DNA from 2 places in the Mesorhizobium sp. P2_F5 genome. Region 1 is predicted to be linked to the other one. Evidence: predicted binding sites of a transcription regulator. Region 1 holds the regulator's gene; the other holds the start of a gene.
What was found. Region 1 encodes PhoB, which activates phosphate uptake and scavenging genes when phosphate is short. Its sites were predicted from a motif close to TGTCATNNANCTGTCAT; they were not measured.

Region 1 (15,201 bases):
GCACTGGCGATCGTCAACCTGGCGATCGCCAGTTGCCGGTCGCGCTCGCGTGCTTGAAATCAATTCGCGCCCAGGCCCTTCCAAAGGCCGTCTTTTTCGGCAAAGGGTGGAACAAACACCAACCACCCACGTTCTTATCCCAGCATCGGAAGGAGACGGATCATGCTCTACTGGGCGCTCGTATTTCTGGTCGTGGCGATCATCGCCGGCGCGCTTGGTTTCGGCGGTATCGCCGGCACCTCCGCCGGCATCGCGCAAATCCTGTTCTTCATCTTTCTCGCCTTCCTCGTCATCTCGCTTCTGGCCGGCCTGTTCAGGCGGGCGTCGTAAGACCGGATAGCGAGCCAAACACTGGAAGCCGCACCCCTCAAACGGTTTCCAGCCACCGCCGGGCGGTGTCCTTCAACGGGACGCCGTCCGGCGGACCTGTTTCAGGGCTTATTTCAGGAACTCATTTCAGAGTGAATCGTTCAGCTTGGGTGGGCGGACAGGTGACTGATGCGTTCCAGAGGCGGAGAGACAGGCGACAACGGGCGGAGTGACGAAGTCATCGCCCTGCATCCCGCTGAAAGCGGCATGCAACTCGGTCGTGCCTTGCTCCACGCTCTGCACAATGCCGGTATCTCCGTTCTGTACCAGGACCGCGAGATGAAGACCGTGTGGGCGCGCAACATGCGTGAGCCATGGGCTTCCGACTCCGCGGACAGCAGCGGCATACTGCCGGCGGCGCAGGTCGAGCACATCGATACCGCCAAACGCCGTGTCATGGCCTCCGGAAATCCCGAGCACGTCGAGCTCAGTGTGCCCGCCACCGACGGTATCCGCTGGTTCCAGGTGTGGGTCGACGCCGATCATGGGGACCGCGGCGATGTGCAGGGCGTCGTCACCACGATGGTGGAGACCACCGAGCAGAAACGCCGCGAGCAGACGCTGAAGACGCTGTTGCGCGAGGTCAGCCACCGCTCCAAGAACCTGTTGGCCATTATCCAGAGCATTGCCACCCAGACCGGCCGCTATTCCGAGACATCGGACGATTTCCTCACGCGCTTTCGCGGCCGGCTGCAGTCACTGGCCTCCTCCCAGGATCTGGTGACGTCGTCGAACTGGCGGGGTGCCGCACTGCGCGAGCTTGTCCGTGGCCAGGTCGTACGCTATGGCGCCGATCCCATACAGAGCCTGCGCTTCAATGGCGTCAACCCCTACCTCAATCCCAATGCCGCGCTTCATATCGGCCTGGCCATGCACGAGCTCGCCGTCAATTCATTCAGCTACGGCGCCCTGGCGCGGCCGGATGGCTTCGTCGAGGTAACCGCCAATCTGTCGAGCGTCACCGAGGCCGCTGATAAGCCGGCTTTGTCGCTGACCTGGGTCGAGGCCATCGTTGCCAATGACAACAGACGCACCGAGAAGCGCTTCGGCAGCGTTGCCCTCGAACGTGTCGTGCCGGCATCGTTGAACGGCACGGCGACATTGGAGATCACCGGCGACCGGCTCGAGTATCGGCTTGTCGTTCCGCACGGCAATTTCGAAACCGAGTGAGCGGCCGGCTTTGCCTCAGAGCGTTCCTAATTGTGTCAAACAGAGAGCCCAGAGCGCCGGATTCCTTAACCGGCCGTTCACCATAAAGTCCGATGCTGAGGCTCCCAGAGATTGCCGGCTCCTGGCCGATTCAACCGACGCTTCGGCCGTGGCCTGCAACGCAAGTATGGGAGGAATGATCTTTGACGGTTGCCGATATGAACAGGCTGGAGCAGGCCGCCCGCGTCTCCATGAGCGGCTTTCAGGATCCTGATGCTTCCGCCTCACCTGCGCCGCACGCCTGGCATCCCTTGCTTCGTTTCGCCGCTGTCGCGCTCGTCGCCGCCATCGTGCTGATTGTGGCGTCGCAGCTGGGCTGAGCCAGGATCGCTCGGGTCCACATTGCTCCCAAATCAGGCTGAGCTCAGAGGCTGGTCTGGCTCCTGGCCAGCCAATTGCTAACGTCCCCACCTTTTCGTCACAGGAACTTTGACGGCTGTCGACCGTTCTTATGGCGAGAGGATTTTTCGCCGTGGAACACATCGCCGCTTTGCTTCTGGTTATCGGCTGTTCGAACAGCATGACCGAATGCCGCGAACTGTCGGTGCCCGTCAGCGTGTTCGAGACCGCGGAGGCGTGCACCGCCGAGCGGCCTTTCGCCATGGGTGATGTGCAAGGTCAGGCCGAGCATGTCGTCGCCAAATGTCTTGCCGTCGATCCTGCCCTGGAAGAGGATTACGACCAGATCGTCTGGAACGTGCGCCCGGACGGTTCGCTCGACGCATCCTTGCAGATTTCAAACGTCGCGGTTGCGTCGAATGTGACACGCCCCGAAAAAGACTATCTTCGCCAACAATAAGATCGAGCGGGCAAAGGCCGTCATTTCGTGCTAAATGGCGGCTGGAGCTTACTAAAGTGAGGACGAAAGTGAGGAGAGACTCAATGCGGAAATTGATTATTGCCATGGTTGCCGTGGTCGCCGTCAGCGGCTGCAGCACGACCGAGCAGGACGTGGGTGTCGGAACGTTGGTTGGCGCCGGCGTCGGCGGCCTGGTTGGCGGCGGCAAGGGTGCGCTCATCGGCGCAGCCGTCGGTGCCGGTTCCGGTCTGCTGGTGCGCAACCTGCGCAATGGCTATTGCCAGTATCGCGACAATCGCGGCCGGCTCTACACCGCTCGCTGCTGATCCGCTTCAAAGGCGTCAAACAATCAAGACGGAGACCGGTCAGCCGGTCTCCGTTTGTTTGCCTGCATCAGGCGGTGGAATCCTGATTTCCACCGTGAGCCCGTCGGCGCGAAAATCTCTGGCGATCGTGCCGCGCAACTCGCGCGTGACATTGAGATCGATCAGCTTGGTGCCGAAGCCGGTCGTGGCCGGTGCTTCGAGTTGCTTCTGCCCCGCCTCGCGCCAGTTCAGGACCAGCATCCTGTCGGATCCGCGCCCTTCAAACGACCAGTCCACTTTCAGCGCGCCGACGGAATTGCCGGCCTCGCCATATTTCAGCGCATTCGTCGCCAGTTCGTGAAACGTAAGGCCAAGCGCCTGCGTCGTCGTCTCGTCGAGCAGCACCTGAGGCCCTGACAATATCCCGTCCGGAAGCTCCTTGCCAAACACCTGGCCAAGCTCGATGCGCAACAGGTCGCCAAGGTCGGCCTTCTGCCAGCGCGAGCGCGTCAGCATGTCCTGTGAGGCCGCCATTGCCTGCAGGCGGGCCGAGAAGGAGGAGGAGAACTCCTTTACGTCGGTGGCGTGCGCCGCCGTCTGGCGCGCGATCGCCAGCACCCGCGTGATCGAATTCTTGATGCGATGCTTCATTTCCTGCAGCATCAGATCCTTTTCGAGCAGGCTCTTTTCCGTCGTCTCGTGCAACAGCGACTTGGCGTCATAGGCGCGCTCCTGGTAGCGCGCCACCAGAGCGATGGCGCCGGCCAAAAGCAGGCCGAACAGTCCGAGCATCACCGGAATGGCGCGCGAGGACGGCTGCGAGAAAGCGCTGGTCGGCCGAAACAGCACCGTCCACGGCCGGCCGGCGACGATGATCTTGCGCGTCACCAAGAGCCTGTCGCCAAAGCTCGCAACCGGCGGCGTTTCCGACTGGAACAGAAGATTATCGGCGTCGATCTTGCCGTCATAGACCTCTGTGTTGACCGGCAGCAAAGGCGTGCGGCTGAGCGCCGTCTGGAACAGGTCGCGAGCGCGGAAGGCCGCGTAGAGAAAGCCTGAAGTCGACGACCTGGACGCGTTGATGCCATCCGGCGCGGTTTCCACATTGAGCCTGACGAAGACTAGGAAGCCGGTAAAAGTCTGCGCCGCGCCCGTGTCCTGGCCGAGTTGAACCAGACCGCTTGCATGCTGTGCGTCATCGGCCATCGCCTTTTCGATCGCTTCGCGCCGCACCAGTTCGGTGAACATGTCGTAGCCGATGGTCGACTCGTTGGAAGGATCGAGCGGCTCGAACAGCACGACGGGCGTGCGCCATGGCTGTGTCGTGTCCGGATAGACAGCGTGGGGCACGCCACGGTCGCGCAACATGTCACGCTCGACCGCCGCTTCATCGCCGGCTTTGGCCAGCCTGAGATAACCGATGCCGCGCAGGCCGGCGAAGTTGGTGTCGGCGTCGAGCGCGCTGAAGAAGGCCTTGAATTCGCGCCGCGAAATCTCGCCATTGCGGGCGTCGAACAGCGCCTGCGTTGAGCGCAGCAACGAAAGGTGCAGGTCGATGCGGCTTTCGATGCGGTTGAGCGCGTCGTCGGCCGTCGCCTCGAATTTGATCCGCGCCGCCTCCTGGGTGGCGAAGTAGGCAAAACCCGCCATCGTCAGGCTGATCAGCGCGACGGCAATGAAGGCGAGGATCGGGAAAAACTTCTTCAACGCAGGCCCATGAACGGTTCGGGAACCTTTATGGGCAAGTCGCCGCGGCAACACAATGGCGCGGCCAAACCATCACGACGGGTGGCACATCAAGTTCCAGACATTTAGCCGGCTTACCATGAGAGGATGGCGGTCACCCGATGAGAGTGCGTGTCTCAGGCGGCGATCTTCAGCGCGCCCGGCCCAGGAATGGCGCCGGGCGGACACTTGCCGAGGATGATCATGCCGAGCACCTCGTCCTGGGTGACGTCGGTGGTGCGCGCGGTGCCGACGACCTGGCCGTTCTTCATCACGCAGACACGGTCAGCAAGTTCGAACACATCATGGATGTCATGGCTGATCAGGAAGATGCCGATGCCGTCCGACTTCAGCTGCTTGACCAGTTCGCCGACCTGCGCCGTTTCCTGCGGACCAAGCGCGGCCGTCGGTTCATCCATGATCAGGATGCGGGCGTTGAACAGGATGGCGCGTGCGATCGCCACCGATTGCCGCTGGCCGCCCGACAGCTTGATTACCGGGTCCTTGAAGCGCTGGAAGCGCGGATTGAGCCGGCCCATCACCTTGCGCGCCTCGGCCTCCATGGCGACATCGTCGAGCGTGCCCCAGGCAGTCATGATTTCACGGCCGAGGAACAGATTGGCGGCGGCGTCGACATTATCGGCCAGCGCCAGCGTCTGGTAGATGGTCTCAATGCCGTATTTCTTGGCATCGCGCGGATTGGAGATCGAAGCTTCCTGCCCGTTGACGAAGATATGGCCGGCATCGCGCTTGTAGGCGCCGGACAGGATCTTGATGAGTGTCGACTTGCCGGCGCCGTTATGGCCGAGCAGCGCCACGACCTCGCCCGGGAAAAGATCGATGGACGCATCGTCGACGGCGCGGATGCCACCAAAGGCGATCGAGATGTTGCGCATGTCGATCAGCGGCATGCCGGGGGGTGCAGCGGAGGGAGCGGTTTTGTCAGCCATGATCGTATCCCCTAAACGCGCTTGCGATAGACGGTGTCGAGAAACACCGCGATGACCAGCACGGCGCCGACCACGATGCTCTGCAGCGGCGAGTCGACGCCGAGCAGCACCATGCCCGACTGCAGCGACTGCATCAAAAGCGCACCGAGCATGGCGCCGATGATCGTTCCCGAACCGCCGGCGAGCGAGGTGCCGCCGATGACGGCGGCGGCGATGACCAGCAGCTCGTCCAGCGTTCCCAGCACGTTGGTCGACGAATTCTGGCGGGCCGACGAGATCGCCGCGGCGATCGTTGCCAGCACGCCCATGATCATGAACACCTTCATGGTGATCCAGCGCGTGTTGATGCCGGCGAGGTTGGCGGCTTCCGGATTGCCGCCGATGGCGAAGACATAGCGGCCGAAACGCGTGCGCTTGGTGATAAAGGTCATGATGATGCCGACAGTCACCGCCATCAGCACCGGGATGGCGATGCCATGCGCGATGAACAGCCCGCCTTCGGGCACAGTGATGTTGTTGGCGGCGGCATACCGGTTCACGATGCCGATCGGCCACGGATAGGAATTGGCCAGCCACACCGCGCCCATGATGACGGCGCAGGTGACCGTGCCGAGCAGCGTCTCGGCCCAGATCGGACGCAGCGGGAAGCGGAAGCGCTTGCGCTGCACCCGCCCGTTGAACATCGCGAACACCACGGCAAGGCAGGCGACGATGCCGACGACCCAGCTCCAGGTCGCGCCGATCGATCCGGCCGGACCGCCACCCATCAGCTGGAAGGTGGCGTCGAGCGGCGCCACCGTCTGGCCGCTGGTCACCCACCAGGCAGCACCACGCCAGACCAGAAGGCCGCCCAGCGTGACGATGAAGGCCGGCACTTCGAGATAGGCGATGACAAAACCCTGGAACGCGCCGATCAGAAGACCGAGTGCCAGGCCGATGACCAGCGCCAGAACCCAGATCCACGGATTGCCAAGCTCGAGCCCGACAAAGCGCACCAGGAAATGCACCTGGGCAAAACCCATCACCATGCCGATCAGGCCCTCGGCCGAACCGACGGAGAGGTCGATGTTGCGCATGACGATGACCAGCACCATGCCTGAGGCCATGATGGCGACGGCGGACGTTTGCACCGACAGGTTCCAGAGGTTGCGTGGCGTCAGGAAGGTGCGGCTGTCGAAATCGAGCGGATTGACCCCGAGGCGGAAGCTGGAAATGACATGCAGGCCGATCCAGATCAGAAGCAGCGCGCCGATCATGCCGAGCATGCGGGTGTCGATCTCGGTCGCTTTCAGGAACCGGGCGACCGCGCCGAGTTCCGACGCACGCGCGGTGTCGGCCTGCGAAGTCGAGGTCGTGTCGGTCATGATGTCCTCCCAGCGGCTTGCCGTCTGACGCGGATGCCGGACCACAGCCTAGAAGTTAGCCGCCTATGGCGGAAACACAAATCTTGTTGAGAAAACGCCGCGGCTTTGGGCCGCGGCGTCGTTATCGAATGGAAACAGGCCAAGCTTAGTTGCAGGCCGCGACGCTGCCGGCGGCGACGCCCGTGCAGACTTCGTCCTTCTTGATCCAGCCGGCGTCGATGACGACGTTGAGGTTGTCCTTGGTGATCGCGACCGGGGTCAGGAACAACGACTTGACGGTGTTGCCGCCAGGCGTGGTGAAGTCCTTGGCGCCAGCGATGTCGCTCGTCTTCTTGCCGTCGGCGAGTTGCGAGGCGATCTCGGCGGCATTCTTGCCTAGCTCGCGTGCATCCTTCCACACCGACACGGTCTGCGTGCCGAGCGCGATGCGGTTCAGAGCGGCATGGTCGCCGTCCTGGCCCGAGACCGGAACCGTTCCGGCAAGGCCCTGCGCCGTCAGCGCCGCGACGACGCCGCCGGCGGTGCCGTCATTGGCCGCGACCACCGCATCGACCTTGTTGTCGTTGGCGGTCAGGAACTGTTCCATGTTCTTCTGGGCATTGGCGGGCAGCCAGCCATCGGTATAGGCCTCGCCGACATTCTTGATCTTGCCCGAGTCGATGGCTTCCTTGAGCACCTCCATCGAGCCCGAGAACAGGAAATCGGCATTCGGGTCGGAGCCCGAGCCCTTGATGAAGACATAGTTGCCTTCCGGCTTGGCCTTGAACACTTCGCGGGCCTGCATACGGCCGACTTCCTTGTTGTCGAAGGTCAGATAGAAGACGTCCTTGTTCTCGATCAGGCGGTCATAGCCGACGACCGGAATGCCTTCGTCCAGCGCCTTCTGCACCGCCGGGCCGATGGCCGAGGCGTCCTGCGCGAGGATGATCAGCGAGTTGGCGCCCTGCGAGATCAGGCTCTCGACGTCGGTCAGCTGCTTGCCGGGATTGGACTGCGCGTCAGCGGAAATATACTTGTCGCCGGCCGCCTCGATCGCTGCCTTCATCGCCGCTTCGTCGGTCTTCCAGCGCTCTTCCTGGAAGTTCGACCACGACACGCCGATGACCTTGTCCTTCGCCTGCGCGACCGACACCAGCGTCAGCGACATGGCGACACCCGCCAGCATGGCGGCTGCAAATCTGTTCATGATAATCCTCCCTGCGCCGCGCGCGGCGCGACAAAACTGGCCCGAGGGCCGGCACACAGAGGCTCTATTTTTTCGAGCCTCGAAAAAATACTGGTCCAACGGCGAGACGCTGTCAACATCGATTCTGATGGATTCTGATGGCGTCGTCGATTTTTTTCGAGACCCGCAATAAACAATGACAGCGTGACCGGCTTCTGCCAATATTTGCGTGGCGTCCCTGACCGCCTCCACTATCATGAGGCGCGGGGGACCGGGAGGAAACAAAAAAGATGTCGGTTGGTATCCGCCACGACGATCTGCGCCGTCGCAACCGTGCGATGGTGATTTCGGCCGTGCGCCGGGCCGGCCAGCCGTCGCGGACCGAGATTGCGGCAACCACCGGCCTTAGCCATTCGACCATATCGGCGATCTCTTCTGACCTGATTCAAGAAGGCATCCTGGCCGAGAGCAAGCCCGGCGAGACCGGTGCGCTGAAACGCGGACGGCCACAGGTCGGCCTTGGCCTCAATCCGGAAGCAGCCGCGGTGATGACCGTGGTGCTGTCGCTGAATTTCCTTTCCGTCACCGTCATCGACTATGCCGGCCATGTGGTCGCCGAGGAGCAGCGCCGGCTGGACACGCTGACCATGCCGCGCGACGAACTGATCGGCGAATGCACGGCAATCGTGCGGCGGCGGCTCGAGGATCCCGACCTCGATGTCCAAAGCATCGCCCGCATTGCCATGGGCATCCAGGGCATCACCGATTCGCAGGCGCGCGCCATGCTGTGGTCGCCGATCACGCCGCTGACCGACATCGCGTTCGCCGACATACTGGAAGCGGAGTTCGGCATTCCGGCCACCATGGAGAACGACTGCAACATGATGGCGGTGGCGCTGCAATGGCGCCAGCCTGAGCGCTACCGCGACGATTTCATTGCCATCCTGCTCTCGCACGGCATCGGCATGGGGTTGGTGCTGAAAGGCGAACTGTTCACCGGCACCCATTCCTCAGGCGGCGAGTTCGGCCACATGATCCACCGTCCCGGCGGCGCGCTCTGTCGCTGCGGGCGGCGTGGCTGCGTCGAGGCCTATGCCGGCAACTACGCCATCTGGCGCAATGCCATGGGGATGAGCGAGGACGCCGAACCGGTCGATGTCGGCGACGCCGACATGCGGGGGCTTGCCACACGCGCTCGCGAAACCGAAGGTCCCGAGCGGGAAGCCTACCGCAAGGCCGGGGAAGCGCTCGGCTTCGGCCTTGGCAGCCTGTTCGCCCTAATCGATCCCGCCCCCGTCGCCATGGTCGGTGTCAGCGCCGCCGCCTTCGATCTGATCGAACCGGCATTGCGCAATGCGATTGCCCAGACCGCCGGCGGCCAGCACTCGAAGTCGATTTCCTTCGACACCGAACCCAACGAACTGCCGCTGATCCGCGAAGGCTGCGCCATGCGCGCGCTCGGCTTCGTCGACCAGGAGATTTTCGCGCCGGGGATTCAGGCGAAATCTAGCAAACATGTCGCCTGAGAGGCCGGCAACGGCGCGGCGCGCCGCGCGTCAATCTTCGCGGATGGCGTAGCCTGCACCGCGGATGGTGCGGATCACGTCAGGCATGCGGCCATTGTTGACCGCCTTGCGCAAGCGCCCGACATGCACGTCGACCGTGCGCTCGTCGATATAGATCGTCTCGCCCCAGACATTGTCGAGCAGTTGGCTGCGCGAGAAGACCCGACCTGGATGGCGCATCATGAATTCGAGCAGGCGGAACTCGGTCGGCCCGAGCCGGATCTCGCTCTTCTTGCGGTAGACCCGGTGCGATTCACGGTCGAGCACGATGTCGCCGACCTTGAGCACGCTGGAGAGCACTTCCGGCTTGGCGCGGCGCAGCAGCGCTTTCACGCGCGCCATGAACTCCGGCGTCGAGAACGGCTTGACCAGATAGTCGTCGGCACCGGTGGACAAGCCACGCACGCGGTCGCTTTCTTCGCCGCGCGCGGTCAGCATGATGATCGGCAGCCGTTCGGTCTCGGGCCGCATTCTGAGCCGCCGGCACAGCTCGATGCCGGACACCGCCGGCACCATCCAGTCGAGCACCAGCAGATCGGGGACGTTTTCCTGCAGCCGGATTTCGGCCTCGTCGCCGCGCGTCACCACCTCGACCTGGTAGCCTTCGGATTCGAGGTTGTAGCGGAGCAGCACGCCCAGTGGCTCCTCATCCTCCACGACCATGATGCGTGGCGCAATCATCAGCAGTTCACCCTTGTCAGGCCGAAGTGGCCATCGCCGTCTCGTCCTGCTTCGGACGATTGGCGGGCAATTGCTGGCCGGTCAGCACATAGTACGCATTTTCAGCGATGTTGGTGACATGATCGCCGATGCGCTCCAGATTCTTGGCGCAGAACAGGAGATGCGTGCAGGCGGTGATGTTGCGCGGGTCCTCCATCATGTAGGTCAAGAGTTCGCGAAACACCGACGTGTACTTGACGTCGATGCGCTCGTCCTCATTCCTGAGTTTCGCCAGGGCTGCGGCATCCGCGGCGGCATATTCCTCGACAACGCCTTGCACCTGGATCAGCACCAGCTGCGCCATGGCGTCGATGGAATGCGACAGGTCGCGCGGCGTAACGCTGAGGCCGACAGTGCCGACGCGCTTGGCGATGTTCTTGGCGAGATCGCCGATGCGTTCGAGGTCGCCGGCCATGCGGATCGAGCCGACCACAGCGCGCAGGTCGTTGGCCATTGGCTGGCGCTTGGCGATCAGCGTGATGGCGCGGTCATCCAGCTCACGCTGGCGCGCGTCCATGATGGCGTCGTCGGAAACGACACGCTGCGCCAGCGCATTGTCGGAATTGAGCAACGCCCTGGTCGAGGCGTTGACCATCGAGCCGGCCAGATCGCCCATGTCGCGGATCAGCTTGCTGATCTGCCCCAGCTCTTCATCGAAGGAGGCGACGGTATGTTCACCCATGATCTTGGTCCTCGTGCCTGAAAATTCAACCGCCGGACGGCTCAGCCGAAGCGGCCGGTAATATAGTCCTGGGTGCGCTTGTCGTCGGGGTTGGTGAACATCTTGTCGGTGGCGCCCTCCTCGACCAGATAGCCGAGATGGAACATCGCCGTGCGCTGCGACACGCGCGCCGCCTGCTGCATCGAGTGGGTGACGATGACGATGGTGTAGTTCTGGCGCAGCTCGTCGATCAGCTCCTCGACGCGGGCGGTGGCGATCGGATCGAGCGCCGAGCAGGGCTCGTCCATCAGGATCACTTCCGGCGACACGGCGATGGCGCGCGCGATGCACAGGCGCTGCTGCTGGCCGCCGGACAGACCGGTGCCGGGCTCCTGCAGGCGGTCCTTGACCTCGTTCCAGATCGCCGCCTTCTTCAGGCTGGATTCGACGATCTGGTCCATGTCGGACTTGCGCTTGGCCAGCCCGTGGATGCGCGGGCCGTAGGCGACATTTTCGTAGATCGACTTCGGGAACGGATTGGGCTTCTGGAACACCATGCCGACGCGGGCGCGGAGTTCGACGACGTCGATGTTCTTGTCGTAGATGTCGTCCTCGTCCAGCGTGATCTTGCCGGTCACCCGCGCCGAATCGATGGTGTCGTTCATGCGGTTGAGACAGCGCAGGAAGGTCGACTTGCCGCAACCGGACGGGCCGATCAGCGCCGTCACCTGGTTCTGGCGGACGTCGAGATTGACGTCAAACAGCGCCTGCTTCTCGCCGTAGAAGACGCCGACCTTGTCGCCGCGCATCTTGATGACTTCGTTCGACTTGGCGTTCATCTTGTCGCCCACTGCGTTTTCAAGGGACTGTTCGGTCATGATGTTCATACCAAATTGCCTTTTTTCTACCAGCGCCGCTCGAACCGGCGTCGAAGCACGATCGCGGTGATGTTCATGGCCATGAGGAAGACGAGCAGGATGATGATGGCGCCGGACATGCGCTCGACAAAAGCGCGTTCGGCCTCGTTTGCCCACATGTAGATCTGCACCGGCAGCGCGGTCGCCGGATCGAAAGGCGTCTTCGGATAGTCGGCGACGAAGGCGACCATGCCGATTAGGAGCAGCGGTGCCGTCTCACCCAGCGCACGCGCCAGGCCGATGATGGTTCCGGTCAGGATGCCGGGAGCGGCAAGCGGCAGGATGTGCTGGAACACCATCTGCATCTTCGAGGCGCCAAGCCCAAGCGCTGCCGAGCGGATCGACGGCGGCACCGCGGCAAGGGCGGCGCGCGTGGCGATGATGATGGTCGGCAGCGTCATCAGGGTCAGCACCAGGCCGCCGACGAAGGCAGCGGAGCGCGGCATTCCGAGGAAGTTGATGAACACGGCAAGGCCGAGCAGGCCGAAAACGATCGACGGCACCGCCGCCAGATTGTTGATGTTGACTTCGATCAGGTCGGTGAAGCGGTTCTTTTTGGCGAATTCCTCGAGATAAATGGAGGCGGCGACGCCGATCGGCAGCGCCAAGAGCAGCACGATCACCATCATGTAGAACGAGCCGATGATGGCCACGCCCATGCCCGACGTTTCCGGGCGGCTGGAAGCGCCATAGGTGAACAGGCCGGTGTTGAAATGCTCGGCCATCACGCCGTCCGCCCTAAGCTTGTTCATCCAGTCGATCTGCTGGTTGGACACCTTGCGCCGCGCTTCATCGACGCTGAGGTCGATCTGGCCCTTGAAGGCGGAGTCGAGATTGGCGGCGGCCAGGATGTTGACGTCACGCGTCGTTCCGATCACCGCGGGATCGGCGGCGACGATGTCGCGCAGTTGGACGCGGGCGCCTTCCGACAGGAAGCCCTTGAGCTTCAGCATCATCGGCTTGTTGGCGGGATCGATACCGAGCTTGGCCACCAGCGCGTTTTCGGCGAGCTTGGGATAGTTCGCCTTGATCAGCACATTCGGATCAGTGGCGCGCTTGTTCGAGGGATCGATGACCTTCTCGTCGAAGGTGATCGGCAGCGTCACCGTCGTCTGCCAAAAGGCGGTGTAGCCCTTCGAGACGATGGTGATCAGCATGATGGCCAGGAACGCCAGGCCGACCGAGATCGCAATCACGCCGTAGATGCGGAAACGGCGTTCGGCGGCGTAACGCGCCTTCAGCCCGATGTCGCGGCGCGGACGGGCGACAGCACCCGCCATCGTGTCCAGGGGGATGTCGGTCATTCGTACTGCTCCCGGTACTTGCGCACGATGTAGAGGGCGACGATGTTCATCACCAGCGTCAGCGCGAACAGCGTCAGGCCAAGCGCGAAGGCGACCAGCGTCTGCGGCGAATTGAACTCAAGGTCGCCGGTCAGCTGGTTGACGATCTTGACGGTGATGGTGGTCATCGCTTCGAACGGGTTGATGGTGAGATTGGCGGCAACGCCGGCTGCCAGCACGACGATCATCGTCTCGCCGATGGCACGCGACGCCGTCAACAGGATGGCGCCGACGATACCGGGAAGTGCCGCCGGCAGGATCACTCGCTTGATCGTCTCGGAGCGAGTCGCACCCAGGCCAAGCGAGCCGTCACGCATGGCGCGCGGCACTGCGGTGATGATGTCGTCGGACAGCGACGACACGACCGGGATCAGCATGACGCCCATCACCAGGCCGGCGGTGAAGATGCTCTGGCCCTGGATAAAGGGCGAGCCGCCGGTGAGCGCCGCCGACAGGTCACGCAGGAACGGCCCGAGCGTGACCACGGCGAAGATGCCGTAGACGATGGTCGGGATGCCGGCCAGCAGTTCCAGCGCCGGCTTGACCACCGAGCGCACGCCGCGCGAGGCATATTCGGACATGTAGACCGCCGACATCAGCCCGACCGGCACGGCTACCACCAGGGCGACGGCAGCAATGTACAGCGTACCGGCGAGAAGCGGGATCAGACCGAACTGGCCCTGGCTGCCGCCCGAGCCGGCGGCGGCGAAACGCGGATCCCACACGGTGCCGAAGAAGAAGCTCATCGGCGACACGCTTTCGAAGAAGGTGATGGTCTGGAACAGCATCGACAGCACGATGCCGACCGTGGTCAGGATGGCGATGGTCGACGCCGCAAGCAGCCCCCACAGCATCAGCCTCTCGACATTGTTGCGCGCCCTGGCGCGCGGCGCGATCTGCCTCAGCGCATAGAAGGCGCCGGCGATCGACAGCGCAAGCGTAAGTACCGCGCCAAACCAGCCGAACCTGTCCTGGACCGTGTTCGCCTCGACGGCGATCGGGATCATGTAATCCTGGGTATCGCTGGCCAGCGCCACGCCCTTGGCGATGAGCAGCGGCTGCAATTCAGCGAAGGTGGCGGGAAGCGTACCGGCATCGAGCCGGCGCAGGCCCTTGGCGAGGCTCTTCACCAGGCTGACGTCGAGCGCTTCGCTGGCGACCTTGGAGTCGACAGTGCGCTCGGGCAGGGAGGCGTGGATGTGCCGGTCAAGATAGAAGGACGAGCCGATGTCCCAGACGGCAAGCAGCAGGACGGCAGGCAGAACGGCGAGCAGAAAGGCCCACCAGCCGTGATAATGGGCGCGCGAATGCGGCTTTACCTTGCCGGCATCCTGCGCCGCGGCGCGCTGGCGGCCGATCACAAAGGCGACCACGCCGATGGCAATGACTATGGCGAGTACGAGCAAGGACGACATCACCCACCCCAGGGAAAGTTCAGATCGCCGCCGCCGTTGCGGCAAACGGCGAAATCAGCGCGCGGATTTGGTCCGCGCCCTGATCCAGTCAGTTGATTACATCGTCTTTCCAGCGGCGAAGGCGTCGCGCTGGCCCTGACGCTCGGCGTCGGGAGCGGAAACCAGGCCGTACTGGGCGAGCGGGCTTTCCGGGCCGATCATCTGGTCGTCAAGGAAGAACTCGACATATTCCTTGAGGCCGGGAACGACGCCGAGATGCGCCTTCTTGACGTAGAAGAACAGCGGGCGCGAAACCGGATACTTGCCGGTCGCGATCGTCTCGGTCGAAGGCACGATGCCTTCCACGGTGGCGACCTTCAGCTTGTCGGCATTGTTCTCGTAGAAGGCGAGGCCGAACACACCGACGCCGGTCTTGTTGGAGTCGATGCGGGCGAGCGTCTCGGTGTAGTCGCCGTCGATGTCGACAGCCTTGCCGTCCTTGCGGATCGCGATGCAGGTCTTGCCGATTTCCTTGTCGTCGGCGATGCCGGTGGCCTTGAGAGCGGCCTTGTCGCAGCCGGCGTCGAGCAGCCTGGTCTCGAACACTTCGCGGGTGCCGTGCTTTTCACCGGGGATGTAGGCGGCGATATCCCAGTCGGGCAGCTTCGGGTTGACCTGGTTCCACTTGGTGTTCGGATTGTCGACGAGCTTGCCG
Region 2 (15,201 bases), on a different contig from region 1:
GAAACGCTGAAGAAGCTGCGCGAGAATCGTGAGCAAGACCAGCGCGCCCGGCTGCTGAAGGAGGCTGCGGAGGCGGTGCACGCCTATTTCATCCAGCGTGAACTCTGCGGCTTGCGCCGGCATGAGTCGGTGATCCGCGAGTACGACATCCCAAGGGCGGTTCTGGTTAGGCTCGGCGCCAGCTAGAGATCATCGGCCGGCAAACAATCATTCCAGCCATTCGGTGATGAAGCTGCCGCTTTCGTGGATGTCGGTCGATTCGAGCGGGCCGGGTCCAAGATTGGTGAATTTGTGCGGTGTATTCGGCGGCACGATCAGGATCTGGCCGGCCGTGGCCTCGATCTGCTTGTCGCCGATCGTGAACAGGCCGGTGCCCTGGCGGATGATGAAGATCTCGCAATAGGGGTGGGTGTGCAGCCGCGGGCCGCCGCCGATCTCCGGCTGGTAATTGAAGATCAGGCAGGAGTTGGAGCCGTAGGCGCTTAGTTGCAGTTCGCCTTGCCAAAGGCCGGGCGTCCTGGTCCAGGTCTCGCGGTCGATGATGTGTGCCATATCGGCGAGACTAGATCACGGCAACCTGTCCTGTCGAGACAGGGCGGGGAGCCTCGGATTTGCTGAGATTCCCCCGTTATTTAGCCGCCTTTGCCGGCCGTTTGGCATCTGGCCGACTGACACGCTGTTCTGTCCCCGCGACAATCTGCCCTTGTGGCCTCACCCCGCTGGACAAAAACGGGCTTCACGCATAAACCGAAATCCAAATGCCGGAGGAATTCGCTAGCTTGTTCGCCATGCGCTGTCGGGCCGGCGCGATGGAGCGGGGAACAAAGCTCGACCGCCGGCTCGGAAGAGGCGAAAGGATCAGGCACCCGTGAGCGCAACCGACACCCAGGATCCCAACCGTCGTGATTTTCTTTACGTCGCCACCGGCATGGCCGCAGTGGTCGGCGCAGGGGCCGTCGCGTGGCCGTTCATCGACCAGATGCGCCCCGACGCCTCGACGCTGGCGCTGGCCTCGGTCGAGGTCGATGTTTCCTCGCTGACCCCTGGCATGTCGCTGATCGTCAAATGGCGCGGCAAGCCGGTCGTGGTGCGCAACCGCACCGAGCAAGAGATGAAGGACGGCGAGACCGTCAACCTTGCCGACCTCAAGGATCCGATCGCCCGCAACGCCAATCTGCCGGCCGATGCGCCTGCGACCGACGCCAACCGCACCACGCCCGGCAAGGAAGCCTGGATGGTGATGGTGCAGGTCTGCACGCATCTGGGCTGCATTCCGCTCGGCCAGGAAGGCGATTTCGGCGGCTGGTTCTGCCCGTGCCACGGTTCGCAGTACGACACCGCCGGCCGTATCCGCAAAGGCCCGGCGCCGGAAAACATGGCCGTGCCGGTATTCAAGTTCATTTCCGATACCAAAATCCTTATCGGTTGAGGCAGGGGATATTTCGATGAGCGAGGGACACTCGACCTATACGCCCAAGACCGGTATCGAACGCTGGTTCGACGCCCGCATGCCGCTGCCGCGCATGGTCTATGACAGCTTCATCGCCTATCCGGTGCCGCGCAACCTGAACTATGCGTGGACCTTCGGCGGCATCCTGGCGATCATGCTGGTGGCGCAGATCCTGACCGGGATCGTGCTGGCCATGCACTATACGGCCGACACCAATCTCGCCTTCAATTCGGTCGAGAAGATCATGCGCGACGTGAATTCGGGCTGGCTGTTGCGCTATATGCATTCCAACGGCGCTTCGTTCTTCTTCGTCGCCGTCTACATCCACATCTTCCGCGGACTTTATTACGGCTCCTACAAGGCGCCGCGCGAGTTGCTGTGGATCCTCGGCTGCATCATCTACCTCCTGATGATGGCAACCGGCTTCATGGGCTATGTGCTGCCCTGGGGTCAGATGAGCTTCTGGGGCGCCACCGTCATCACCGGCTTCTTCAGCGCCATTCCGCTGGTCGGCGACTGGATCCAGCAGCTGCTGCTCGGCGGTTTCGCCGTCGACAATCCGACGCTCAACCGCTTCTTTGCGCTGCACTATCTGCTGCCGTTCATGATTGCCGGCGTCGTCGTCCTGCACGTCTGGGCGCTGCATGTGGTCGGCCAGTCGAACCCGACCGGCATCGAGGTCAAGTCGAAGACCGACACCGTCGCCTTCACGCCCTATGCGACCATCAAGGACGCGTTCGGCATGATAGTGTTCCTGTTCCTCTTCGCCTATTTCGTCTTCTACCTGCCGAACTTCCTCGGCCATCCGGACAATTACACGATCGCCAACCCGCTGAAGACGCCGGCCCACATCGTGCCGGAATGGTACTTCCTGCCGTTCTACGCGATCCTGCGCGCCATCACCTTCAACATCGGGCCGATCAACTCGAAGCTCGGCGGCGTGCTGTGCATGTTCGGCGCCATCGTCATGCTGTTCCTGGTGCCGTGGCTCGACACGTCCAAGGTGCGCTCGGCGGTCTATCGCCCTTGGTACAAGCTGTTCTTCTGGCTGTTCGTCGCCGACGCTGTCCTGCTTGGCTGGCTTGGCTCGCAGCCGGCGGAAGGCGGCGGTCTGTTGACCCTCATGATAGGTGAGGTCTCGGGCAACTACGTTGGCTACGCTCAAGCGGCGACACTGTTCTACTTCGCCTTCTTCCTGGTCGCGCTGCCGGTGCTGGGCCTTATCGAGACGCCGCGCAGACTGCCGAATTCGATTACCGAGGCGGTGCTGGAGAAGAACAAGGGTGCCGGTGGGGGACATCCGGCCGGTGCGACCTCCGCGCCGGAAACCAAGGGCTGAGCGAGAATCTAAGGGGATTTGGCATGAAGAAGATTCTCACCTCGCTCGCCCTGCTAGGCGTGTTTGCTGGCGGCATCGGAGCGGTCGGCACCGTGGCGATGGCCGCTGAAGAGGCGCACAACGCGGCAGCACCGACGCATTTCCCGATCGACGAACCGAAGGAAATGGACTGGAGCTTCGCCGGCCCGCTCGGCACCTACGACAAGGCGCAGCTGCAGCGCGGCCTGAAGGTCTACAAGGAAGTCTGCTCGGCCTGCCATTCGATGAATTTAGTGGCGTTCCGCACGCTGGAAGGCCTGGGCTATTCGGAGGCGCAGGTGAAGTCCTTTGCCGCCGAATACACCATCCATGACGGTCCCAACGATGCCGGCGACATGTTCGACCGCCCGGGCAAGCCGTCCGACTATTTCCCGGCGCCGTTCGCCAATGAGCAGGCAGCCGCTGCCTCCAACGGTGGCGCTGCTCCGCCGGACATGTCGCTGCTGGCCAAGGCACGCGGCGTCGAGCGCGGCTTCCCGCGCTTCGTGTTCGACATCTTCACCCAGTATGCCCAGGGCGGCCCGGACTACATCCATTCGCTGCTGACCGGTTACGACCAGACGCCGCCGGCCGGCATGGTGATCCCGGAAGGCACGCACTACAATCCTTACTTCATGTCCGGCGTGTCGCTGAAGATGCCCAAGCCGCTGTCCGACGGCCAGGTCACCTATGATGACGGCTCGCCGCAGACGGTCGACCAGTATTCGCGCGACGTCTCGGCCTTCCTGATGTGGGCGGCGGAACCGCATATGGAAGATCGCAAGAAGACCGGCTTCCGCGTGCTGGTGTTCTTGGCTCTGTTCGGGACGCTGATGTATCTGACCAAGCGCAAGGTATGGGAAGACGTCGCGCACTAAGCGCTGCCAGCCACGTATAAAAAAGGGCGCCGAGAGGCGCCCTTTTGCTTTTCCGGAGGCGGCTTGTCACACGGCCGTCACTGCCGCTGGCGATCCTGTGGCGCCCTCATCAAAGGATCGCACCCATGAAAAGATACGCATCGCTCGCGGCAGGACTGCTGCTGCTCATCGCCGGCTCGGCCGCCCAGGCCGAAGACGCAAAACCCTTCATCACCAACAAGGACGTCGACCTGACGATGATCCTGCCGCCGCCGCCGGCCAACGATTCGGCCGAGACCAAGGCCGAGCTTGGCGCCGTGCTGACGCTGCAGGTGACGCGCACGCCCGAGATGGAGGCCAGCGCCATTGCCGACGCCGAGGAAGACGTCTGGCGCTTCACCAATGTCATGGGGCCGAATTTCAACAAGGAAAAGCTGCCGAAATTCGCAGCCTTCTTCGATCGCGTCGTGGCCACCGAAGGCGCTGTCGTCGACCCGGCCAAGGATGTCTGGAAGCGCCCGCGTCCGCACCAGCTCAGCGACCTCGTCAAGCCGGTGGTCAAACTGTCGAGCTCAGGGTCCTGGCCTTCGGGTCATGCCACTGTCGGCACCATGATGGGCATCATCCTGGCCGACATGATTCCGGAAAAGCGCGCCGAGATCATGGCGCGTGCGGCCGAGTATGCTCACAACCGCGTGGTTGGCGGCATCCACTATCCGTCCGATGTCGAGATGGGCAAGATTTCCGGCAGCGTCATTGCCGCCGTCCTGCTCAACCGCGACGACTTCAAGGCCGAGTACGATGTCGCCAAGGCCGAGTTGCGTTCCGATCTCGGCATGTAAGCTATTCACGACAGTCGGTTTTCGACGGGAAGGGGCGCCAAAGGCGTCCCTTTTTCGTTCATGGCTGTGACCAAGAGGCAGTTCGGCAATTCGCCCGTTGGCACGGCGGCGTCGGATTGATATTCGACGCAGCGAGTTTCTTTCGCCATGGCATTTGGAAATCGATGATGCGGCTACGCGACTGTCACAACTTTTCCGATTTCCGGCGCATGGCGCAGCAGCGGCTGCCGGGGCCGATCTTCAATTACATAGACGGCGCCGCCGACGATGAGGTCACCTACCGCCGCAACACCGAAAGTTTCGAGAGCTGCGATCTCGTCCCCAACGTGCTGCGCGGTGTGAGCGAGATCGACATGTCGGTGACCGTCATGGGCCAGAAGCTGGCAATGCCGGTCTATTGCTCACCGACCGCCTTGCAACGGCTGTTCCATCATCAGGGCGAGCGTGCGGTGGCCAAGGCTTCGGCCAAATTCGGCACCATGTTCGGCGTGTCCTCGCTGGGCACGGTGAGCCTCGAGGAGGCGCGCAAGATCAGCAGCAGCCCGCAGGTCTACCAATTCTATTTCCATCGGGATCGCGGCCTAAACCGGGCGATGATGCAGCGGGCAAAGGCGGTTGGCGTCGAGGTGATGATGCTGACCGTCGACAGCATCACCGGCGGAAACCGCGAGCGCGACAAGCGCACCGGCTTTGCCATTCCCTTCAAGCTCAACCTTGCCGGCATGCTGCAGTTCGCGCTCAAGCCGGGCTGGGCGATCAACTATTTCACCCATGAGGGGTTCAAGCTGCCGCAGCTCGACGAGCATGTCGACATGGGCGGCGGCACGATGTCGATCAGCCGCTACTTCACCGAGATGCTCGATCCGTCGATGACGTGGGACGACGTCGCCGAGATGGTCAAGCTGTGGGGAGGTCCGTTCTGCCTCAAGGGCGTCATGTCGGTGGAGGACGCCAAACGTGCCGTCGAGATCGGCTGCAGCGGCATTGTGCTGTCGAACCATGGCGGTCGGCAGCTGGACGGCTCAAGGGCGGCTTTCGACCAACTGGCCGAGATCGTCGATGCCGTCGGTGACAGGATAGACGTCATCATGGATGGCGGCGTGCAACGCGGCACGCATGTGCTCAAGGCGCTGTCGCTCGGCGCCAAGGCTGTTGGCGTCGGGCGCTACTATCTGTTCCCGCTGGCGGCGGCCGGCCAACCAGGCGTCGAGCGGGCGCTCGAGCAGATGCGGGTCGAGATCGAGCGCGGCATGAAGCTGATGGGCTGCAGTTCCATCGAACAATTGTCGCGCACGAATCTCCGTTTCAGGTAGTCGAACGGGAGCGACCGGTCATGGCGGATACGGACAGGGACGTAATAAGGGCGGTTATCGATCGGCAGTTCGCCAGTCTCAGTTGGGATGAGAACGCCGCGCCGGAATGGGACGGCTTTGCCAACGATTTTCTGGAGGGCGCCAGCCTTTATCCGGCTGCCCGTCCGGCAAGGCGCATCGGCATTGCCGATTTTGTCGAGCGGATGCGCGGCCTGTCGCTCACCTCGCTGCGGTCGTTGCAGGAAACCGTGCTGGGTGCCGATATCTGCGTCTTTGGCAACATCGCGATCGCGGCTGTCGCGGCCGAGATGATTGAGAACGGCGCCGAGACCAACCGGTCGATGGAAATGCTGCTGCTGGTGAAGAGCGAGGGGCAGTGGAAGATCGTTGCCCAGGCGTGGGACAGAGCGAGCGAGGCCAATCCTTTGCCGGATGCGCTTGTTTCGGCCGCCACATCGCGCTAGCCGTTGTCGTCGCGCCTCGCGCCGGGGATCTGTCCCTGCGTCGTTTCACACCTGTCCTGGATCATCCGGAGCCGCCTTATGAAACCTTCGCTCGAAGACACGCTGCTCGCCGCGATCCGCACCATTCCGGACTATCCCAGGCCCGGCATCCTGTTTCGCGACATCACCACTCTGCTCGGCAATGCGCGCGCCTTCCGCCGCGCCATCGACGAACTGGTGCATCCCTATGCCGGCCAGAAGATCGACAAGATCGCCGGCATCGAGGCGCGGGGCTTCATCCTTGGTGGCGCCGTCGCGCACCAGCTTTCGGCCGGCTTCGTGCCGATCCGCAAGAAGGGCAAATTGCCTTACGAGACGGTGCGCGTCGCCTACAGCCTGGAATACGGGCTGGACGAGATGGAGATGCACAAGGACGGCGTTGCGCCGGGCGAGAAGGTGATCCTGGTCGATGATCTGATCGCCACCGGCGGCACGGCGGAAGCTGCGGTGAAACTGCTGAGGCAGATCGGCGCCGATATCCTTGCCGCCTGCTTTGTCATCGACCTGCCGGATCTCGGCGGGCGCGCCAAGCTGGAAGCACTGGGTGTGCCGGTGCGGACGTTGATCGGGTTCGAAGGGCATTAGAGTAGGGAGTAGGGAGCTCCGCATTCCATGCAAGGCGCAGCACTCACTACTGCCTACTGCCTATTCCCTACTTCCTACCCAGCCTTCACCAGCACGGCGCTGTCGAACTCCAGCACCTTGTCGCCTGTCGAATCGATCCCCTCCGAGCGCAGCGCGAGCAGCCGCCAGCCGGGGCGGGTGGCGAGCGGGCGATGGGACAGGGCCGTGCGCATGAAGGTGACGGTCTCTCCGGCATAGACGGGCTTTGGCCATTTCAGATTCTTGAAACCGGGCGAGGGACCGAATTCGGGCACCGGACCCAGGCCCGTCCACCCGGCATCCATGCGGGCCTCGACACTAAGTTTCATCCAGGTTGCCGCGGTGTGCCAGCCTGAGGCGCAGAGGCTGCCGAACACGCTTTTCTTCGCCGCCTCCTCGTCGACGTGAAAGGGCTGCGGATCGTATTTGCGGGCGAACGCCTTGATCGCCTCGGCGTCGAATGTGTGCGAACCGAGGTTGATGGTTTCGCCAATGCGGAAGAACTCGTCGAGGCTCATGCGCCGGTCTCCCGGGTCAGGAACATGACGGTGTTTTCGAGTTCAAAGACGCTTTCGCCACGCTGGTTGAGCAACTCGCTGCGAAACGTGACCAGGCCAAGCTGAGGGCGTGACTTCGACAGGCGCTTGGCCAGCACACCGGTCCTGCCGGAAAGCGTATCGCCTTCCAGCACCGGCTTCTTCCATTTGACCTGGTCGATGCCGGGCGCACCTTGCGCGGTCGAGTCGAGCAGGAAGGCGTCGCACAACATGCGCATGAAGATCGCACAGGTGTGCCAGCCGGAGGCAGCGAGCCCGCCAAGGATGCTGGCCTTGCCGGCTTCCTCGTCGAGATGCATCGGCTGCGGATCGAACTCGGCGGCGAATTCGACGATCTCGGCCGCACTCACCTTTTTGGCGCCGAGGTCGATCGACGCGCCCTCGGTGAAATCCTCATAGGCCCAGCTTTTTCCGGTCATGATCCTAATCCGGTTCAAGGTTGTACGATCACCGGGCATCCGGATGCCGTCCGGGCGGCGTTTGGTCAAGCGAATTCTGTTGGGCCTAAAGCGCCTCGCGTTTGAACGGAAATCAGGCAACGCGCTTTAGTTCTTTGTTTTTATGCATGTCGTTCTCTCAAAACCGGGACCACTTTTGAGCGACATGCATTAGAGCCAGCCGCGGCGGCGGAAATACCAGAAGGGCAGGATCGCCGACAGGATCATCAGGCCGATAGCGAAGGGATAGCCGAGCTCCCATTTTAGCTCCGGGATGATGTCGAAATTCATGCCGTAGATCGAGGCCACCAGCGTCGGCGGCAGGAAGATGACGGCAGCAACCGAGAAGATCTTGATGATGGCGTTCTGCTCGATCGAGATCATGCCCAGTGTGGCATCGAGCAGGAACGAGATCTTCTGCGACAGGAAGGTGGCGTGGTCAGCGAGCGACAGCACGTCGCGCGACACGGTCTTGATGCGGGCGCGGATGTCCTTGCTCATCTTGGTCTGCGTCGCGACATGGGCGAGGAAGCCGGTGAGGCGCTGCAGCGAGATCAGGCTGTCGCGGATCGAGGAGGCGATGTCTTCCTTGCGGCCGATGGCCTTGAGCAGTTCCTGGAAATCGCGGTTGCGCTTGTTCACCTTGGTCGAACGCGCCTCGAAAATGTCGCGCGAGATCGTCTCGATGTCACGGCCTGCGCGTTCGAGAATGTCGGCGAGGCGATCGACGATCGCTTCCAGCAGGCCGATCAGAATGGTGTTGCCCGTGGTGCAGCCGGTCGCCACCTTCTCCGCGCGCAGCGGAAAGGTTTTGAAGGCCTTCGGCTCATGATAGCGGATGGTGACCAGCCTCGGACCGGCAAGCACAAAGGTGACCGGCGACATCAGCGGATCGTCGACCTCGGTCTGCGCCGGCAGAGTGGCTGTCATGAAATAGGCGCCGTCCTCGATGTAGAGGCGGCTCGAAATCTCGATCTCCTCCATCTCCTCGCGCGTCGGAATGGCAACGCCGAGCCAGGTCTCGATCGTCGTCTCTTCTTCCTTGGTCGGGTTCAGAAGGTCTGCCCAGACGACCTGATCGCCATTGGCCACGAGATCATCGGCGAGGCGCAGGCGGTCATTGTCGACGACGAAGGCCTTGATCATCGCCGCTCTCCGTTGGTTGAGCCCAAGAGGTTTCGTTCGATAGCGATGGGTCTTGCACGCGCGGCCGTTCCCCGCGGGGACGGCCAAGTCGCATGCAGACGGCCTTAGACCCGGTGCCAAGGGCAGTCAAGCGAAGCAGCATACCGGTTCTTCCACTTGACGAACCTGTGATCGGCCGCCGTCAGCGCGCCGCCTGCGATCCCGTCCGCAAGCTCAGGTGTTGAACTTGAACAGCAGGACGTCGCCGTCCTGGACGACATATTCCTTGCCTTCGTCGCGCGCCTTGCCGGCTTCCTTGGCCGCCACTTCGCCGCCCAGCGTGACATAGTCGTTGTAAGCGATGGTCTGGGCGCGGATGAAGCCGCGCTCGAAGTCGGTGTGGATGACACCGGCGGCCTGCGGGGCCTTATCGCCCTTGTGGATCGTCCAGGCGCGCGTCTCCTTCGGCCCGGCGGTGAAATAGGTGATGAGGTGCAGCAGATCGTAGCCGGCGCGGATGACCTTGTTCAGGCCAGGCTCGTCGAGCCCGAGCGAGGACAGGAATTCCATCTCCTCTTCGTCGGAGAGCTGGGCGACTTCGGCCTCGATCGCGGCCGAGATCACAACGGTGCCTGCGCCCTGCGCGGTCGCCATCTTCTCGACAGCCACAGTGTGCTCGTTGCCGGTGGCGGCGTCGGCCTCGGCGACGTTGCAGACATAGAGCACCGGATGCGAGGTCAAGAGGTTCAGCCCCTGCAGGATGCGCAGATCTTCCGCTGAAATGCCCTTGAGCAGGATGCGCGTCGGCTTGCCGGCCTGGAGGAGCTCGAGTGCAGCCTCCATCATCGGCAGCACGGTGGTGGCTTCCTTGTCCTTGCTGCCGGCGCGCTTGCGGAACTGCACGATGCGGCGCTCGAGGCTGTCGAGGTCGGCGAGCATCAGCTCGGTCTCGACTGTATCAGCGTCGGCGACAGGGTCGATCTTACCCTCGACGTGGGTAATGTCATCATCCTCGAAGCAGCGCAGCACATGCACGATGGCGTCGACCTCGCGGATGTTGGCGAGGAACTGGTTGCCCAGCCCTTCGCCCTTGGAGGCGCCGCGCACCAGGCCGGCAATGTCGACGAAGGAGATGCGGGTCGGGATGATCTCCTTCGACTTGGCGATCGAAGCGATCTTCTGCAGGCGCGGATCGGGCACCGCGACCTCGCCGGTGTTCGGTTCGATGGTGCAGAACGGATAGTTGGCGGCCTGCGCCGCCGCCGTCCTGGTCAACGCGTTGAAAAGCGTCGACTTGCCGACGTTGGGCAAGCCAACGATGCCGCATTTGAAACCCATGTGTCCGGTCCTATCGGGAAATAGAAATTTGATGAGGGCTATGGGCGATAGGGGTGAGGAACGTCAAGCCCTGCGGTCCCGATAGCGTCGACGCTCAGTCCTTCTTGCCGAACAGTTTCTTCAGCATGGCGGCCATCGGGCCGCTTTCCGGCAGCTTGGCAGGCGCCGGCTGCGGCCGTGCCTGGCGGATGTGGCTCTGGGCTTTCGGGCTCTGCGTTTTCGGCGCCTTGGGCGGCGGCCGGTCGTCATCGCCGGTCGGCACGAGCTTGTCGCGCAAGGCCAGCGTCACCCGGTTCATGAAGGAACTGTCGTCGCCCTTGGCGAGCAGTCCGGCATCGTCCGCGATGGTATCCAGCAGCACGCCCAGCCATTCGCGATCGGCCTTGGCGAAATCGCCAAGCACATGGCCGTGCACCATTTCCCGGACGCCGGGATGGCCGACGCCGATGCGCACGCGGCGAAAATTCTTGCCGACATGCTGGTCGAGCGAGCGGATGCCGTTGTGGCCGCCGGCGCCGCCGCCAACCTTGACCCGCAATTTGCCGGCCGGCAGGTCGATCTCGTCATAAAAGACGGTCAGCGCTTCGGGGCCGATCTTGTAGAAGCGCAGAGCTTCTCCGACCGCCTGTCCCGACAGGTTCATGAAGGTCTGCGGCTTGATCAGGAGAATCTTTTCGCCGGCAATGGTGCCTTCGGCGATCAGGCCCTGGAATTTCTTCGACCAGGGCGAAAAGGAATGGCGGCGGGCGATTGCGTCCGCCGCCATGAAGCCGACATTGTGCCGGTTATCAGCGTATTTCGCGCCCGGATTGCCGAGGCCTGCAAACACAAGCATCGCGCGCTCCGGGCTCGAAAATTACTTCTCTTCGGCAGCAGGAGCCGCCGCTTCGGGGGCTGCCGCTTCCACCGTCTCTTCCGTCTCCGGCTTCATCGCCGAGGAGCCGGCAATCGTCGCGATGGTGAAGTCGCGGTCGGAGATCACCGGCTTGACGCCGGCCGGCAGGGTCACCGCCGAGATGTGGATCGAATCGCCAATGTCGGCGCCGGTGAGATCGACGGTGATGAATTCCGGGATCGCATTGGCCGGGCAGTGGAACTCGACTTCGTGACGCACGATGTTGAGCACGCCGCCGCGCTTGATGCCGGGCGACTTGTCTTCATTGATGAAGTGGACAGGCACGTCGACATTGACCTCGGTGTCCTTGCCGATGCGCAGGAAGTCGACATGGACTGGGAAATCCTTGACCGGGTCGAGCTGGAAATCCTTGGGCAGAACCTGGATTTTCTTGCCGTCGACATCGATCGTGGCGATCGTGGTCAAAAACCCGCCGCCATGGATTTTGTAGAAGACGTCCTTGTAGTTCAGCGCGATAGCCAGGGGAGGCTGTCTGTCGCCGTAAATGACTGCAGGCACTTTACCGTTACGGCGAACTGCACGGGCGGACCCCTTACCGACCTGTTCGCGCGCTTCGGCCTTGAGCTCGTAAGTATCGTGGCTCATGGCATTTCCTTTCGCGTGTTATGGAGCGTTTGCGGCGGGCAAATTGCCTGGACCGTAAACGTCGAAAGCCGCCAGGCCTGGATGTCCGAATGCGGGAAGCCGCATACGCGGACCTTTATTCGGGATCACAAGGGAAGGCAGCCTTCCGCCGCGTTGCCTCCAAGGGTGTCTACGCGGGTGGCGGCTCTATAGCGGAAGGCGGGAAAGGGTGCAAGTCTTGGGCCGCAAGGGGGCAGGGTCATTCCTGATTGCCGCTCAACGCGTCGCGCAGGGTCTGGATCTGCCGGTTCAGCGCGTCGAGCTGAGGCAGCGTCATGCCCGAGCGCTCGATCAGGGTTTCGTTGAGGCAGTTGCACTGGACGAGCAGCGCGCGACCGGCCGACGTCAGGTCGACCTGCACCTGGCGCTCATCGGTCTGGCTGCGCTGGCGGGTGACGAGCCCTGCCTGTTCCATGCGCTTGACCAGCGGTGTGATGGTGCTCGATTCCAGGGCGAGCCTGTGCGCAATGCTGCCGACCGACATGCCGTCGGCCTCGGCAAGCGCGTTGAGCACGAGGTATTGCGGATAGGTGATACCCATCTCGTCCAGCATCGGCTTGTAGGTTCTGTTGATCGCCATGCTGGTGGCGTAAAGCGTGAAACAGAGCTGATTGTCCAACGGGAGAGGCACGACGCATTCCTTTGCCGACTGAGCGTTTCAGATATGTACCACGAAAAATGATATCGCGATACATATTTTCTGTAGACAAGGGTTTCGATCTGCGCTAGTCATATCGTTATCGCGATATTGATTATCGCGAAAGACAATCAATGGAGATTGAGATGACCAAGCCCGGCAGCAGCACGATCACCACCAAGGACGGCACCGAGATTTTCTACAAGGATTGGGGAACCGGCCAACCCATCGTCTTCCATCACGGCTGGCCGCTGAGCAGCGACGACTGGGACGCCCAGATGCTGTTCTTCCTGTCGAAGGGCTACCGCGTCATTGCCCATGACCGGCGCGGCCATGGCCGTTCGACACAGACGGATACCGGCAACGAGATGGACACTTACGCCGCCGACGTCGCGGAACTTGTGGCGCATCTCGACCTCACGAACGCTATCCATGTCGGCCATTCGACCGGCGGCGGCGAGGTGGCGCGCTATGTCGGGCGGTATGGCTCGGGCGGCCGTGTCGCCAAGGCGGTGCTGATCGGCGCCGTGCCGCCGATCATGGTCAAGTCCGCGGCCAATCCCGGCGGCCTGCCGATCGAGGTGTTCGACGGTTTCCGCTCCGCCCAGGCTGCCAACCGCGCCCAGTTCTTCCACGATGTTGCGGCCGGCCCGTTCTACGGCTTCAACCGTCCCGGCGCTCAGGTCTCACAGGCTGTTGTCGAGAATTGGTGGCGCCAGGGCATGATGGGCGGCACCAAGGCGCATTATGATTGCATCAAGGCGTTCTCGGAAACCGACTTCACCGACGATCTGAAGGCGATCGACGTGCCGGTGCTGGTCATGCATGGCGACGACGACCAGATCGTTCCGATCGCCGACTCGGCGCTGCTGTCGGTCAAGCTTCTCAAGAAGGGCGAGCTCAAGGTCTACAAGGCCTTTCCGCATGGCATGGCGACGACCCATTCCGATGTCATCAATGCCGACCTGCTGGCCTTCTTCAAGGCATAGAATCGTCCACTTGGATATACAAAGGCACCCGCCGTCAGGCGGGTGCTTTTGCTTTCATCGAAATGTCGGACAGTACCTACTTGTCGAGAAAACCAGTGATCAGCTTGACGGTCGCGTCGGGGTTTTCCTCCATGATCCAGTGACCGGAGTCAGGCACGATGCCGCCTGTGACATCGGTCGCAACAAGCCGCAATGTATCGGCCTGCGTTGTGCCGGCGGATTTTTCCCCGCCAACAGCCAGCACCGGCATGGTCAGTTTGCCGCCGGCGGCGAGCATCGCCTGGTTGTCGATCGCGTCCTGGTCGAAGGCCTTGAACTGCTCGAAAGCGTCATGCATCGCATGCGGGCGGGCATAGAGTTTGGCGTAGTGCCTGCGTGTTGCCTCGTCGATCTTCTTGGGGTCGGCCGACAGCTCGTTGTAGAAGCGGTCGAGATAGATGCGCTCGCGCCCCGCGACCAGCCGCTCCATATCCGGGCCGCGGAAGTTGAAGTGCCAAAGCAGCGGGCTTTGCTTGATCTTTTCCCAGTCGCCGATGCCGGGCAGCGGCGCATCGATGATGACCCATTTGGTGATGCGCTTGGGATATTGCGCGGCAAGCGCATAGCCGACCATGTTGCCGATGTCGTGGGTGACCAGATCTGCCTTGTCGATCTTCAGGGCGTCCATCACGCCGGCGATATCGACGGCCTGGTTCTTCTTTGTGTAGCCCGCTTCCGGGTGGGCAGACAGACCCATGCCGCGCAGATCCGGCACGATGACGGTATGGTCCTTCGCAAGTGCGTCCGCCGCCGCACCCCACATGTCTCCGGTATCGGCAAAGCCGTGCAGCAGCACGACGGCGGGACCTTTGCCGCCGACGCGCACATAGAGTTTGGTGCCGTTGGTTTCGACGGACTGCGTCTTGAATCCCGGTGGAAAAGGAACGATGCGTGCCGTGGCCGGCAAGGTAACAAGAAGCACACCCAACACGGCCAACACGATCTTGCGCATATCATTCTCCAGAGACGTCGGAGGCCCCAAGCCTTCGTTGATGACTATCTCCTAACAGGCTTTTCACCCGGCGTATGGTGAAGAATCAAAGAGGGCGCAGCAAATGCCGCGCCCTCGTATCATTTCCGGAAGATGAGCTGATTTTAGCCGGCGGCGACCTGCGCCTTCCTGGCTTCCTTCATGTTGGGCAGGAAGACCGTCAGCAGGCCGAGCAACGGCAGATAGGAGCAGATCTGGAAGACGAAATCGATGCCTTTCATGTCGGCGACGACGCCGAGCACGGCAGCGGCAATGCCGCCCATGCCGAAGGCGAAACCGAAGAAGATACCGGCGATCGTGCCGACACGCCCGGGCACCAGTTCCTGCGCGAAGACGACGATGTTGGAGAAGGCCGAGGACAGGATCAGGCCGATCAGCACCGTCAGCACCATCGTCCATTCGAAATTGGCGTAGGGCAGCGCCAGCGTGAAGGGCAGCACGCCCACGATCGAGAACCAGATCATCGCCTTTTGTCCGTAGCGGTCGCCGAACGGGCCGCCGAGCAGGATGCCCAGCGCCGAGGCGCCGAGAAACAGGAACAACATGACCTGGCTCATCTGCACCGACACGCCGAACTTATGGATGGAGTAGAAGGTATAGTAGCTGGAGAGCGAGGCGATGTA

Region 2: a site for PhoB is predicted at 3,750-3,766, ahead of AC1DYO_RS04220 (acid phosphatase). Genes of this name have one in related genera too.

What each region holds. Positions count from the first base shown of each region.
Region 1 covers NZ_JBFUEY010000006.1:13,842-29,042, reverse strand. The annotation lists gene AC1DYO_RS10765 (DUF1328 domain-containing protein) at 163-330, shown strand; gene AC1DYO_RS10760 (sensor histidine kinase) at 499-1,539, shown strand; gene AC1DYO_RS10755 (hypothetical protein) at 1,722-1,898, shown strand; gene AC1DYO_RS10750 (hypothetical protein) at 2,051-2,377, shown strand; gene AC1DYO_RS10745 (YMGG-like glycine zipper-containing protein) at 2,461-2,703, shown strand; gene AC1DYO_RS10740 (CHASE domain-containing protein) at 2,743-4,389, opposite strand; gene AC1DYO_RS10735 (ATP-binding cassette domain-containing protein) at 4,545-5,357, opposite strand; gene AC1DYO_RS10730 (sugar ABC transporter permease) at 5,369-6,721, opposite strand; gene xylF (D-xylose ABC transporter substrate-binding protein) at 6,867-7,907, opposite strand; gene AC1DYO_RS10720 (ROK family protein) at 8,177-9,412, shown strand; gene phoB (phosphate regulon transcriptional regulator PhoB) at 9,443-10,132, opposite strand; gene phoU (phosphate signaling complex protein PhoU) at 10,149-10,853, opposite strand; gene pstB (phosphate ABC transporter ATP-binding protein PstB) at 10,895-11,719, opposite strand; gene pstA (phosphate ABC transporter permease PstA) at 11,737-13,053, opposite strand; gene pstC (phosphate ABC transporter permease subunit PstC) at 13,050-14,507, opposite strand; gene AC1DYO_RS10690 (substrate-binding domain-containing protein) at 14,604-15,201, opposite strand, start outside.
Region 2 covers NZ_JBFUEY010000003.1:30,690-45,890, reverse strand. The annotation lists gene AC1DYO_RS04245 (DUF6665 family protein) at 1-186, shown strand, start outside; gene AC1DYO_RS04240 (cupin domain-containing protein) at 208-552, opposite strand; gene petA (ubiquinol-cytochrome c reductase iron-sulfur subunit) at 869-1,429, shown strand; gene AC1DYO_RS04230 (cytochrome b) at 1,446-2,789, shown strand; gene AC1DYO_RS04225 (cytochrome c1) at 2,813-3,685, shown strand; gene AC1DYO_RS04220 (acid phosphatase) at 3,811-4,506, shown strand; gene AC1DYO_RS04215 (alpha-hydroxy acid oxidase) at 4,674-5,819, shown strand; gene AC1DYO_RS04210 (nuclear transport factor 2 family protein) at 5,840-6,283, shown strand; gene AC1DYO_RS04205 (adenine phosphoribosyltransferase) at 6,362-6,907, shown strand; gene AC1DYO_RS04200 (MaoC family dehydratase) at 6,982-7,443, opposite strand; gene AC1DYO_RS04195 (MaoC family dehydratase) at 7,440-7,901, opposite strand; gene corA (magnesium/cobalt transporter CorA) at 8,091-9,065, opposite strand; gene ychF (redox-regulated ATPase YchF) at 9,279-10,382, opposite strand; gene pth (aminoacyl-tRNA hydrolase) at 10,477-11,217, opposite strand; gene AC1DYO_RS04175 (50S ribosomal protein L25/general stress protein Ctc) at 11,239-11,883, opposite strand; gene AC1DYO_RS04170 (MarR family winged helix-turn-helix transcriptional regulator) at 12,122-12,553, opposite strand; gene AC1DYO_RS04165 (alpha/beta fold hydrolase) at 12,706-13,548, shown strand; gene AC1DYO_RS04160 (alpha/beta fold hydrolase) at 13,625-14,539, opposite strand; gene AC1DYO_RS04155 (MFS transporter) at 14,683-15,201, opposite strand, start outside.